Regions from separate parts of the Phyllobacterium sp. SB3 genome, predicted to be linked through region 1. Evidence: predicted binding sites of a transcription regulator. Region 1 holds the regulator's gene; each other region holds the start of a gene.
What was found. The regulator LexA, encoded in region 1, represses DNA repair genes until DNA is damaged. The targets are predictions, from matches to a motif close to TGTTCNNNNTGTGTTCNG.

Region 1 (3,284 bases):
TTTTTGCAGCTTATCATTTCAACAATACAGCTCCCTTCGGACTGATTGGAAACGCACTGGCATTGCCGGTTGTCTCAATACTGGTGATGCCGTTTGCCGTACTTGGCCTGCTCGCCATGCCTTTCGATCTCGATTGGCTGCCGTTCGCTGTCATGGGGCAGGGTATTGAATTGGTCATCATCATCGCAAAAGCTGTGGCATCCCACTCGCCCAGCGGAAACCTTGGCTTGATGCCCCCGTTGACGCTTATTCTTTTGGCCACAGCGCTTCTGCTGCTGGTGTTTCTTTCAACGTGGCTGCGGTTGTGTGCTTTACCGCTTCTTGTATTGGCGTTTATTGTCATGGGGAATTCGAACGAGCCGAGCATAATGATTTCAGAAGACGGCAAACTCGTTGCTCTAAGGACCAGCGAAGGAAACCTCGCCATCAACAGGGCAGTGGGAAGCGCATTTCATCTGAAAAACTGGCAGCAAGGATATGGTGCAGATGAACTCATTAAGCCTGTAGGAGCTGGGCTTGCTGTCAACGACACGCAATTCGAATGCTTTGAGCGGGTTTGCACCGCACGGGAGCCGGGAGGACTGGTTCTTGCATATACGGACGATCCTGAAAAAATGACCGATGCATGCATGTCAGGTGATATTGTTATTCTTGCCTATGCAGCCGAAGCCCCTACGTGCCGGGATGCTGGCGTATTGACGATTTCAAAACGCGATCTGGCAATTAAAGGGGCGATGGAAATAAGCTTCGACAATTCGCAATCCAAAAATAATTCAGAATCGAAAAACCCGGCGGATGCACTTTCACACCGCCTGCAAACTGCCCAGATGACATATGCTGTTGGGCAATCTAATCGACCCTGGAATACCTATCGCAATTATTCACGTGCTGCGCGAAATCTTCCTGACAAGCGCTCAAAGGAGAACTCTGGCAGCTTTCGTAACAACGCCCTGCAGGAGCGTATTCTTTCAGCGAGCCCATTCCTGCTCCTGATGCCGCAACTCAATAGCGACGTATCAGGCCGACCAATTTGCCCTGCACCTGAACCCGGTCTGGTCCAAAAATTCGTGTTTCATAGGCTGGATTCGCTGCTTCAAGTGCAATTGATGCACCCTTGCGCCGGAACCGCTTCAAGGTTGCTTCCTCATCGTCAACAAGAGCAACGACGATTTCACCGGGGCTGGCTGTATCGCCGCGTTTTATGACAACGGTGTCGCCATCAAAAATTCCGGCCTCGATCATGGAGTCACCCTTGACCTCAAGTGCATAGTGCTCGCCGCTGCCAATCATATCTGGCGGAAGGTTCAGCATATGAGTCTGGTTCTGGATTGCAGCGATAGGCACACCGGCAGCAATCCGGCCCATAACCGGAATACTGATCATGTTTGCAGCAACGATGTCTGCTGAGCTTGCTTGAGGGCGAGGCGGCGCAATATTGCGGCCGAGGCTGCCTTCTATGACACTTGGGGAGAACTTACGCTGGGCATTCAGTCCCGGCGCTATCGAATCCGGAAGGCGGAGCACTTCCAGGGCCCGGGCCCTATTTGCAAGGCGCCGAATAAAGCCTCGTTCCTCCAGCGCTGTGATAAGGCGGTGGATGCCCGATTTGGATGCGAGATCCAAGGCATCCTTCATCTCATCAAATGAGGGAGGGATACCCGTTTCCTTCAACCGTTCATGAATGAAAAGCAGAAGTTCATGTTGTTTGCGCGTGAGCATGGGGCGATCCTTCAGCGTGGAATCGGAAAAACAAAACCAGAACAAACACTATATGTTCCAGTTGTGTTCCACAAGGATTAATATCTGGTATAAACCAGCCACTTATAGCACACGACGGTAAAAATTAGACGAAACGTTGTGAAAAAGGCGAGAAGCGCCGATTAGCTGCTTACAGGAGGCCCGCTTGACTGGCGGACAATAAGGTCCACCGGCCAAAGTTCGTGAATGTCATCAACTGGCTCTCCATCAAGCACGCGCACGAGCATTTCAGCAATCCGGGTGGCCGCAGCCCGCATCGACGACCGCGTCGTGGTCATCGATGGCACCATGTTGCTGGCGTTGAGATAGGGGAAAACGTCATCATGCGTGATGAGCGACACCTGTTTGCCGAGTTGATAGCCATTATTGCGTACGGCACGAGCGACGCCCAGAGCAGTCATCATTGATCCCGCAATAATAGCCGTCGGCTGTGGTGTGCATGCAAGCAGGCGCTGCGTTTCGCGGAAGCCGATTTCATCGGAGAAACGGTCATGCACGATGAACCGCGAATCTATTTCAATACCGCGTTCGCCAAGTGCTTGCCGATAACCAAGCTCGCGATGTTCGGAGAATGTGAACCCCCTCAAGCCATCGATCATGGCGATATGGCGGTGCCCGAGATCAAGCAAATGGCTCGCCGCCTGATAAAACGCGCCCTGATTATCGATGTCGAGCCACGCGTGCGGTTTGCCGACATTGGTGCGTCCATGCAGAACAAAAGGAAACTTTGCGTCGATCAGCATCGAAACGCGCTCATCCACGAGAGACGGGTGAGAGACAATGATGGCATCGACGCGCTTGCTGGAAATCAGGCGCTTGTAGACCGAGATTTCATCATTGTCGACGAGAGGACTGATGAGGAAGTCTATTTCGTCATGCGCAAGGCGTTCTGCCAAGCCGGCAAGAAACTCGGCTGTGTGCGGTCCGAAACGCTGGCTTGATTCAGCGGGAACGATAATGCCGATGGCGCCAACGCGGCCCATGGCGAGCCGCCGGGCATTTGCATTTGCACTATAGCCGAACTTTAACGCCGCCTTGTTGACCCGCTCGCGCGTCGCTTCATTGACTTCAGGATAGCCGTTCAATGCCCGGCTAACTGTCGTCTGCGAAAGGCTGAGTTTATCAGCAAGTTCTTTAAGCTTCATGCCGGATGTCCAAACTACGTTCCGATCTGTGCGGTCCATCATCTAACTCAGCTTACTATAACCATACTTCAAAGCGCTTTAAATGATCAGAACAATTTTATTTGTACGATTACAGGCGTTCATAAACTATTTATTGACAATCGATTTGCGTTTTGACACCTTCCATCCAAAGCGCTTTGGATTGGTTAATTTCATCACTGATGCGCTTGAGGAGGGGTTTATCGATTGGGGTTACCTGCCGTCCGGCACTGGCGATCCATCAAACATTTTTGGGAGGGTTTATGAAAAAGAGTTCAATTCTTGCAGGTGCCCTGCTTGCAGCGCTTCTGTCTTCCGGTGCCTACGCGGCAAATCTTTCTATAGTTTACAGCTCGACCGGTA
Region 2 (3,284 bases), on a different contig from region 1:
GATAGATGCTCTCAAACCCAGCCGCACGCTGATGACTATAGCCAAATTTTCTATAGTAAGCCGGTTCACCCAGAACGAGTGATAATGTCTCGCCCTGATCCGCAAGTTTCTGATGTGCCGTTTGAATAAGGAGACTTCCGGCACCCCGATTTTGAAAATCGGGTAGTACTGCCAAAGGCGCAAGAGCCACGGCATCACAGGCACAATCGCCGGTGACTTTCACCCTGGAAAATAAGATGTGTCCAACAGGGACATCAGCGATCAAGGCGACCAACTCCAGCACGACATCGTTCTCGCCTCTCAAAGTGGAGACCAGTTCGGCCTCGCTACGATCACCGAAGGCTAGTTCGATAAGAGCGGCGATTTGGCTGTAGTCGTCTGGTTTTACTTCCCGTACAGAAATGCCGTTCATGGCAGCCGCGTGCCCTGCGCGACCTTTGCGCCGCGCTGGAATTCCTGTCCGTCCATTGCCTTGCCCCCAGCGCGTTGCAATGTACGCAGACGAACAGCACCCTCGCCGCACGCAATACGCAAATCTTCGTCCAAGACTGTTCCCGGAGCGCCTGCCCCGGTAGCGAGCACTGAACGCAAGAGTTTAATGCGCTCCAGATCGTCGCCAATTTCCATCTCGCACCAAGTACCTGGAAACGGGGCCAGTCCACGAATGCGATTATGGACATCGATTGCCGGTTGGGTCCAGTCGATACGTGTCTCGACCTTGGTAATCTTGGAAGCGTAGGTTACGCCTTCGTCCAATTGGGGGGTAAGGGTGAGGCTGTCGCGCTCAAGAGCAGCAACGGCACGTACCATCAAATCAGCACCGGCCATGCTGAGTTGATCGTGCAGTTCCCCTGCGGTCATGTCGGCCGTGATGTTGATTTTCTCGACCATGGCGACCGGGCCGGTATCAAGCCCTTCATCCATCTTCATGATCATGATGCCTGTTTCGAGATCACCAGCCATGATGGCACGCTGGATTGGCGCGGCTCCCCGCCAGCGCGGCAACAACGATGCATGCCCATTGTAGCAACCGAGGCGTGTGCCTTCGAGAATCTCTTTCGGCAAAATCAAGCCATAGGCAACGACTATTGCAACGTCGGCTTTAAGATCAATGAACGCCTGCTGCTCGTCCGGGTCGCGCAAGCTCTTGGGCGTGCGGACCTCGATGCCGAATTGTTCGGCATTGCGATGGACTGGCGATGGCGTCAGTTCAAGGCCGCGTCTGCCCGCCGGGCGTGGCGGTTGGCTGTAGACTGCAACAATCTCATGGCCCTGACCGATCAGTGCATTGAGAATTGGCACCGAAAAATCCGGCGTGCCCATGAATACGATGCGTAAACTCATCGCTTAAACCGCCAATCGGCTTGGTGGGCGATCTTTCGCAAGCTTCTTGAACTTCTTCACGACCATCTCGCGCTTCAGACGCGAAATATAATCGATGAAAAGAACGCCGTTCAGATGGTCGATCTCATGTTGCAGGCAGGTCGCCAAAAGCCCATCCGCGTCTACTTCGTGAGCTTTCCCGTCAATATCGACATAGGAAACCCGAACCTGTTTCGGTCGCTCTACTTCCGCATAATAATCCGGGATCGAAAGACAGCCTTCTTCGTAGACGTTCCGCTCGTCGCTGGACCAAAGCACTTGCGGATTGATGTAAACCTGCGGAGCCTTTGGCTCGTCTTCCTTGGCGAGATCAATCACCAGCATCCGCACGGGTGCACCGATCTGAATTGCCGCGAGACCAATACCGGGCGCGTCGTACATCGTCTCCAGCATATCGGTGGAAAATTTACGCAAATCCGCATCAAAGCTTTCAACAGGTTTCGAAACTTGTCGAAGCAGCGGATCAGGAAGGATGACGAGTGGTTTGATAGACATGCCCTTCACCTAATATCTCGATTTTGAACCGTCAATGCGGCATCCGACCCAAACATAAAAATGTTCTTGTTTTGATCTCACAATTGCTGTTCGAATCGGTTACTCTAGTCAAATGGAAACTTCTATTTCTCTTGATCAAACCCTGTTTCAGCTGGGCGCGACCTCCATATCGCTCGGTGCAGCGCTTGTTACGGTTGCTCTGATAACCACACTTGTGGTGATTTTTGCGATCATCGCTGTCTGGCGATCGGCGCGCATGCGGCTTGTTGCAGAGATACAAGCCGAAGATCGTGCTCGCGATGCGGAAGCGCGAATGGGTGAGATTCTGAAAAGCCAGTCTGAAATGCAAGGACGCATGCAGACAATGGCAGAATTGTTTGGCTCACGTCAGGCTGAGCTTAACCAGTCCATCCGGGAGAGACTCGATGGAATGACCAGCCGTATCGGCCAGACAATGACTGAGCAGACGAAGTCCACACATGAGAATCTGGCCAAGCTGCAGGAACGATTGGCAGTAATCGATACTGCCCAGAACAATATTCAGTCGCTGGCAGGGCAGGTTGTGCAGTTGCAGGCAATCCTCGCCAACAAGCAGACGCGCGGGGCCTTTGGGCAGGCGCGGATGGAGGCAATTATCGCCGATGGCCTGCCGCAGGGGGCTTATGAGTTTCAGGCGACATTATCCAATGGCAGCCGTCCGGATTGCGTGGTTCGTATGCCAAACGGTGCGGCAAACCTCGTCATCGATGCCAAATTTCCGCTGGAGGCATGGAATGCCATACGCGAATCTGAAACGCCAGAAGGCAAGAAGGTAGCGGCTAACCAGTTTCGGCGTGATGTTGAAATTCATATTCGGGATGTGGCTGAAAAATACCTGATCAATGGCGAAACACAGGATACAGCTTTTCTTTTTGTACCATCTGAATCGATTTTTGCTGAAATTCATGAGAATTTTGAAGGCGTGATCCAGAAAGCGCATCGCTCACGCATCGTTATCGTATCGCCATCCTTGCTGATGCTCTCCATTCAAGTCATTCAGGCTGTGCTCAAGGATGTCCGTATGCGCGAACAGGCGCATCTCATTCAAGGCGAAGTGATCCGGCTGATGGAAGATGTGAGCCGGTTGGATGATCGCGTACGCCGTCTGCAAACTCATTTTGGTCAGGCCAACAAGGACATCGACGACATTCTGGTGTCGTCCGGCAAGGTGACCAAGCGTGGCCAGAAAATCGAAGCTTTGGAGTTTGCTGAGCCACCAGTCGGCGAACAGGCAAAAGCACCAGATGCAACTCGCACGGCAACATCCACAACAGGGCAATTGCGATTGCGCGTTGTCGATGGCGAAGATTAGCCTGCTTCGATAATCTTCCGGCGGACCTCCCAAGTCCCTGTAGTCTGGGGTTTGA
Region 3 (3,284 bases), 260 kb from region 1:
GGTCGAACGCAACGTCATGTTCATGATCCTGACGCTCATTGTTCTGGTCGCAGCGCTGAATATCATCTCAGGACTGATTATGCTCGTGAAGGATAAGGGGCGTGATATCGCTATCCTCCGCACGATGGGCGCGACACGAAATTCAATCCTGCGCATATTCCTGATGACGGGGGCGGCCATCGGAGTTACCGGCACGATTGCCGGCGTGGCATTAGGCGTTGTGGTTTGCCTGAATGTTGAACGCATCCGGGAGTTCTTCTCCTGGTTGTCCGGAACGACGTTGTTCAATCCCGAGCTTTATTTCCTTAGTACATTGCCGGCCAAGATGGATTTCAACGAGACGTTTACCGTTATTCTCATGGCGCTTGTCCTGTCGTTTCTGGCGACGCTTTTCCCCGCTTGGCGCGCTGCCAAACTCGATCCCGTTGAAGCTCTGAGGTACGAATAATATGGCTGGGCCTATTCTGCAGCTGATTAGTGTCGGCCGCCGCTATGATGAAATCGGACGGGAACTCATCATCCTTGACGATGCGAGTTTTTCCTTGGGCAAGGGCGAGATGGTTGCCCTCGTTGCACCATCCGGTGCTGGCAAGTCAACCTTGTTGCACACCGCCGGTTTGCTTGAACGCCCGGACAGCGGCGATGTGATTCTCGACGGCCGCTCTTGTGGTGCGTTGTCGGATGAAGAGCGGACAGCGATACGCCGCAACGATGTGGGATTTGTCTATCAGTTCCATCATCTGTTGCCTGAGTTCTCGGCTCTGGAAAATGTGATGATGCCCCAGATGATACGCGGCATGAAGCCAGCGGTGGCATCGGAGCGTGCGCAGCAGTTGCTTGATTACATGAAGGTTGGGGCGAGGGCATCGCATCGCCCAAGTGAACTCTCCGGTGGTGAACAGCAGCGCGTGGCTATTGCTCGCGCCGTAGCCAATGCACCGCTTGTACTGCTCGCTGACGAGCCTACAGGCAATCTTGATCCCGTTACGTCATCTTATGTGTTCGAGGCTCTTGAGGCACTTGTGCGTCAATCCGGCCTTTCGGCAATGATCGCCACGCATAACCACGAACTGGCTCGACGGATGGATCGACGGGTTACGTTGAAGGACGGTAAAATCACCAATCTCTGATTTGGCACCCTTATTTACTTCCCATTAGCAATTTGAAAACCATAGCGTTAATCGCGCTATCGGTTTCGCTTGACTTCGGAACAAAAATAGAACAAAACATATACATAGAGCAAACGAAGAAGGGTTTTACCGATGAGCGAACTTTTCCAGGATGTCATGTCATTTGTTACGATCAGCCTTTTCATTGCAACCTTCGCAATGTGGGTGAGTGTAATCTGAAACAATCAACACCCGAAAGACGATTGAGCAGGTGCCAACTATCCACCGTTCACATGGCCCTGCCAATCAATTCGGGTGGACACCACATCGCGCATATTGGACTATGTAGGCGCGGTGGAATCGGTTCTCCGTTCAACAGTTCGGAGATGAATAGTGGCAGATGGGCAGGACAGCATAGGTAATGCAGAAAAGCGCCCGCTGCGCTTTGTCCATCTGAGGGTCCATTCAGCATACTCGTTGCTTGAAGGCGCGCTGCAGGTTCCCAAGGTTATTGACCTTGCAGCAGCCAACAAGGCGCCAGCCATAGCGATTACCGATACGAACAACCTTTTTGGGGCACTTGAGTTTGCGCAAAAAGGATCAAAAGCGGGCCTGCAACCGATTATCGGTTGCCAACTCGATATCGCATTTCACGATCAGACCGAAGAAAGCCGCAACGTAAACAGGCGTGAGGCACTTGGTCTTGCCCCGATCATTCTTCTTGCTGCAACGGAGGAAGGCTATGCCAATCTCGTTCGGCTGGTTAGCCGCGCCTATCTGGAGACGCCGGCGGGTGATCCGGTTCATATAGCCTCCGAGTGGCTGACCGGAAGAACGGATGGAATCATTATTCTGTCCGGCGGACCGGACGGCGCTATAGCCAAGGCAATCAAAGATGATCGGACCGACCGCGCCCGCCAACGGCTGCTCACGCTCAAATCGCTGTTCGGTGACAGGCTCTATATTGAGTTGCAGCGTCATCGTGGTTACGACAAGTCATTAGAGGCAGTACAGGTCGATCTGGCTTACGAGTTGGAATTGCCGCTCGTTGCCACCAATGATGTATTCTTTTCCAAGAGCGCTGACTATGAGGCGCATGATGCATTGCTGGCAATTGCGTCGGGGTCATTGCTGTCCATTGATGACAGACGGCGCCTGAGTCCGGATCACTATCTCAAGAGCGAAGAGGAGATGGTACAGCTCTTTGCCGACTTGCCGGAGGCTGTGGAAAACACCGTCGAGATTGCGATGCGGTGCTCTTATTATCCCAAAAGTCGTGCGCCCATCCTGCCGCGGTTTACGGGTGAGAGTGATGATCCGGAAGCCGCATTGGCCGCAGAAGCCGAGGAACTGGCTCGTCAGGCGCGTGAGGGACTTGAGCAGCGTATTGCGACCGCCGGGCTTGCCGGAGTGCATACACGCGAGGAATATGCCGAGCGCCTCGAATATGAGATCGCAGTTATCACCCGCATGAAATATCCGGGTTACTTTCTCATCGTTGCGGACTTTATCAAATGGGCGAAAGCCCACGATATTCCCGTAGGGCCGGGGCGTGGTTCGGGTGCTGGCTCGCTTGTTGCCTATGCGCTTACGATCACTGACGTTGACCCGCTTCGATTCTCGCTGCTGTTCGAGCGGTTTCTCAATCCCGACCGCGTTTCCATGCCGGACTTTGATATCGACTTCTGCCAGGAACGGCGCGATGAGGTCATCCGCTACGTTCAGGCAAAGTATGGCCGCGATCAGGTAGCGCAGATCATCACTTTCGGAACATTGCAGGCGCGCGCCGTGTTGCGTGACGTTGGACGTGTTCTCGAAATGCCCTATGGGCAGGTGGATCGTCTGACCAAGATGGTACCCGCCAATCCGGCCAATCCTGTAACACTTTCAAAGGCCATCGAGGACGAACCGCGTTTGCGCGAGGAGCGTGACAAGGAGCCGGTTGTCGAGCGATTGCTCGATATCGCCCTGAAACTTGAAGGGCTTTACCGGCACGCATCTACACATGCCGCAGGCATAGTCATTGGCGACCGGCCGCTATCCGAACTGGTTCCAATGTATCGTGATCCGCGTTCGGATATGCCGGTAACACAGTTCAACATGAAAATGGTTGAAGAGGCCGGACTGGTCAAATTCGACTTTCTGGGCCTTAAAACGCTGACTGTGCTGCAAACT

Region 2: the regulator LexA is predicted to act here: its motif matches at 1,940-1,957, upstream of ABKW30_RS05730 (DNA recombination protein RmuC).
Region 3: the regulator LexA is predicted to act here: its motif matches at 1,207-1,224, upstream of dnaE (DNA polymerase III subunit alpha).

Annotation. Positions count from the first base shown of each region.
Region 1 is NZ_JBDYKI010000004.1:540,247-543,530, reverse strand. It holds partial or broken gene ABKW30_RS18080 (ComEC/Rec2 family competence protein) at 1-275, shown strand, start outside; gene lexA (transcriptional repressor LexA) at 1,003-1,719, opposite strand; gene ABKW30_RS18070 (substrate-binding domain-containing protein) at 1,881-2,903, opposite strand; gene ABKW30_RS18065 (ABC transporter substrate-binding protein) at 3,185-3,284, shown strand, end outside.
Region 2 is NZ_JBDYKI010000001.1:1,168,692-1,171,975, forward strand. It holds gene ABKW30_RS05715 (N-acetyltransferase) at 1-412, opposite strand, end outside; gene fmt (methionyl-tRNA formyltransferase) at 409-1,344, opposite strand; gene def (peptide deformylase) at 1,348-1,878, opposite strand; gene ABKW30_RS05730 (DNA recombination protein RmuC) at 1,991-3,229, shown strand; gene ABKW30_RS05735 (cation diffusion facilitator family transporter) at 3,226-3,284, opposite strand, start outside.
Region 3 is NZ_JBDYKI010000004.1:278,478-281,761, forward strand. It holds gene ABKW30_RS16800 (lipoprotein-releasing ABC transporter permease subunit) at 1-448, shown strand, start outside; gene ABKW30_RS16805 (ABC transporter ATP-binding protein) at 450-1,130, shown strand; gene dnaE (DNA polymerase III subunit alpha) at 1,503-3,284, shown strand, end outside.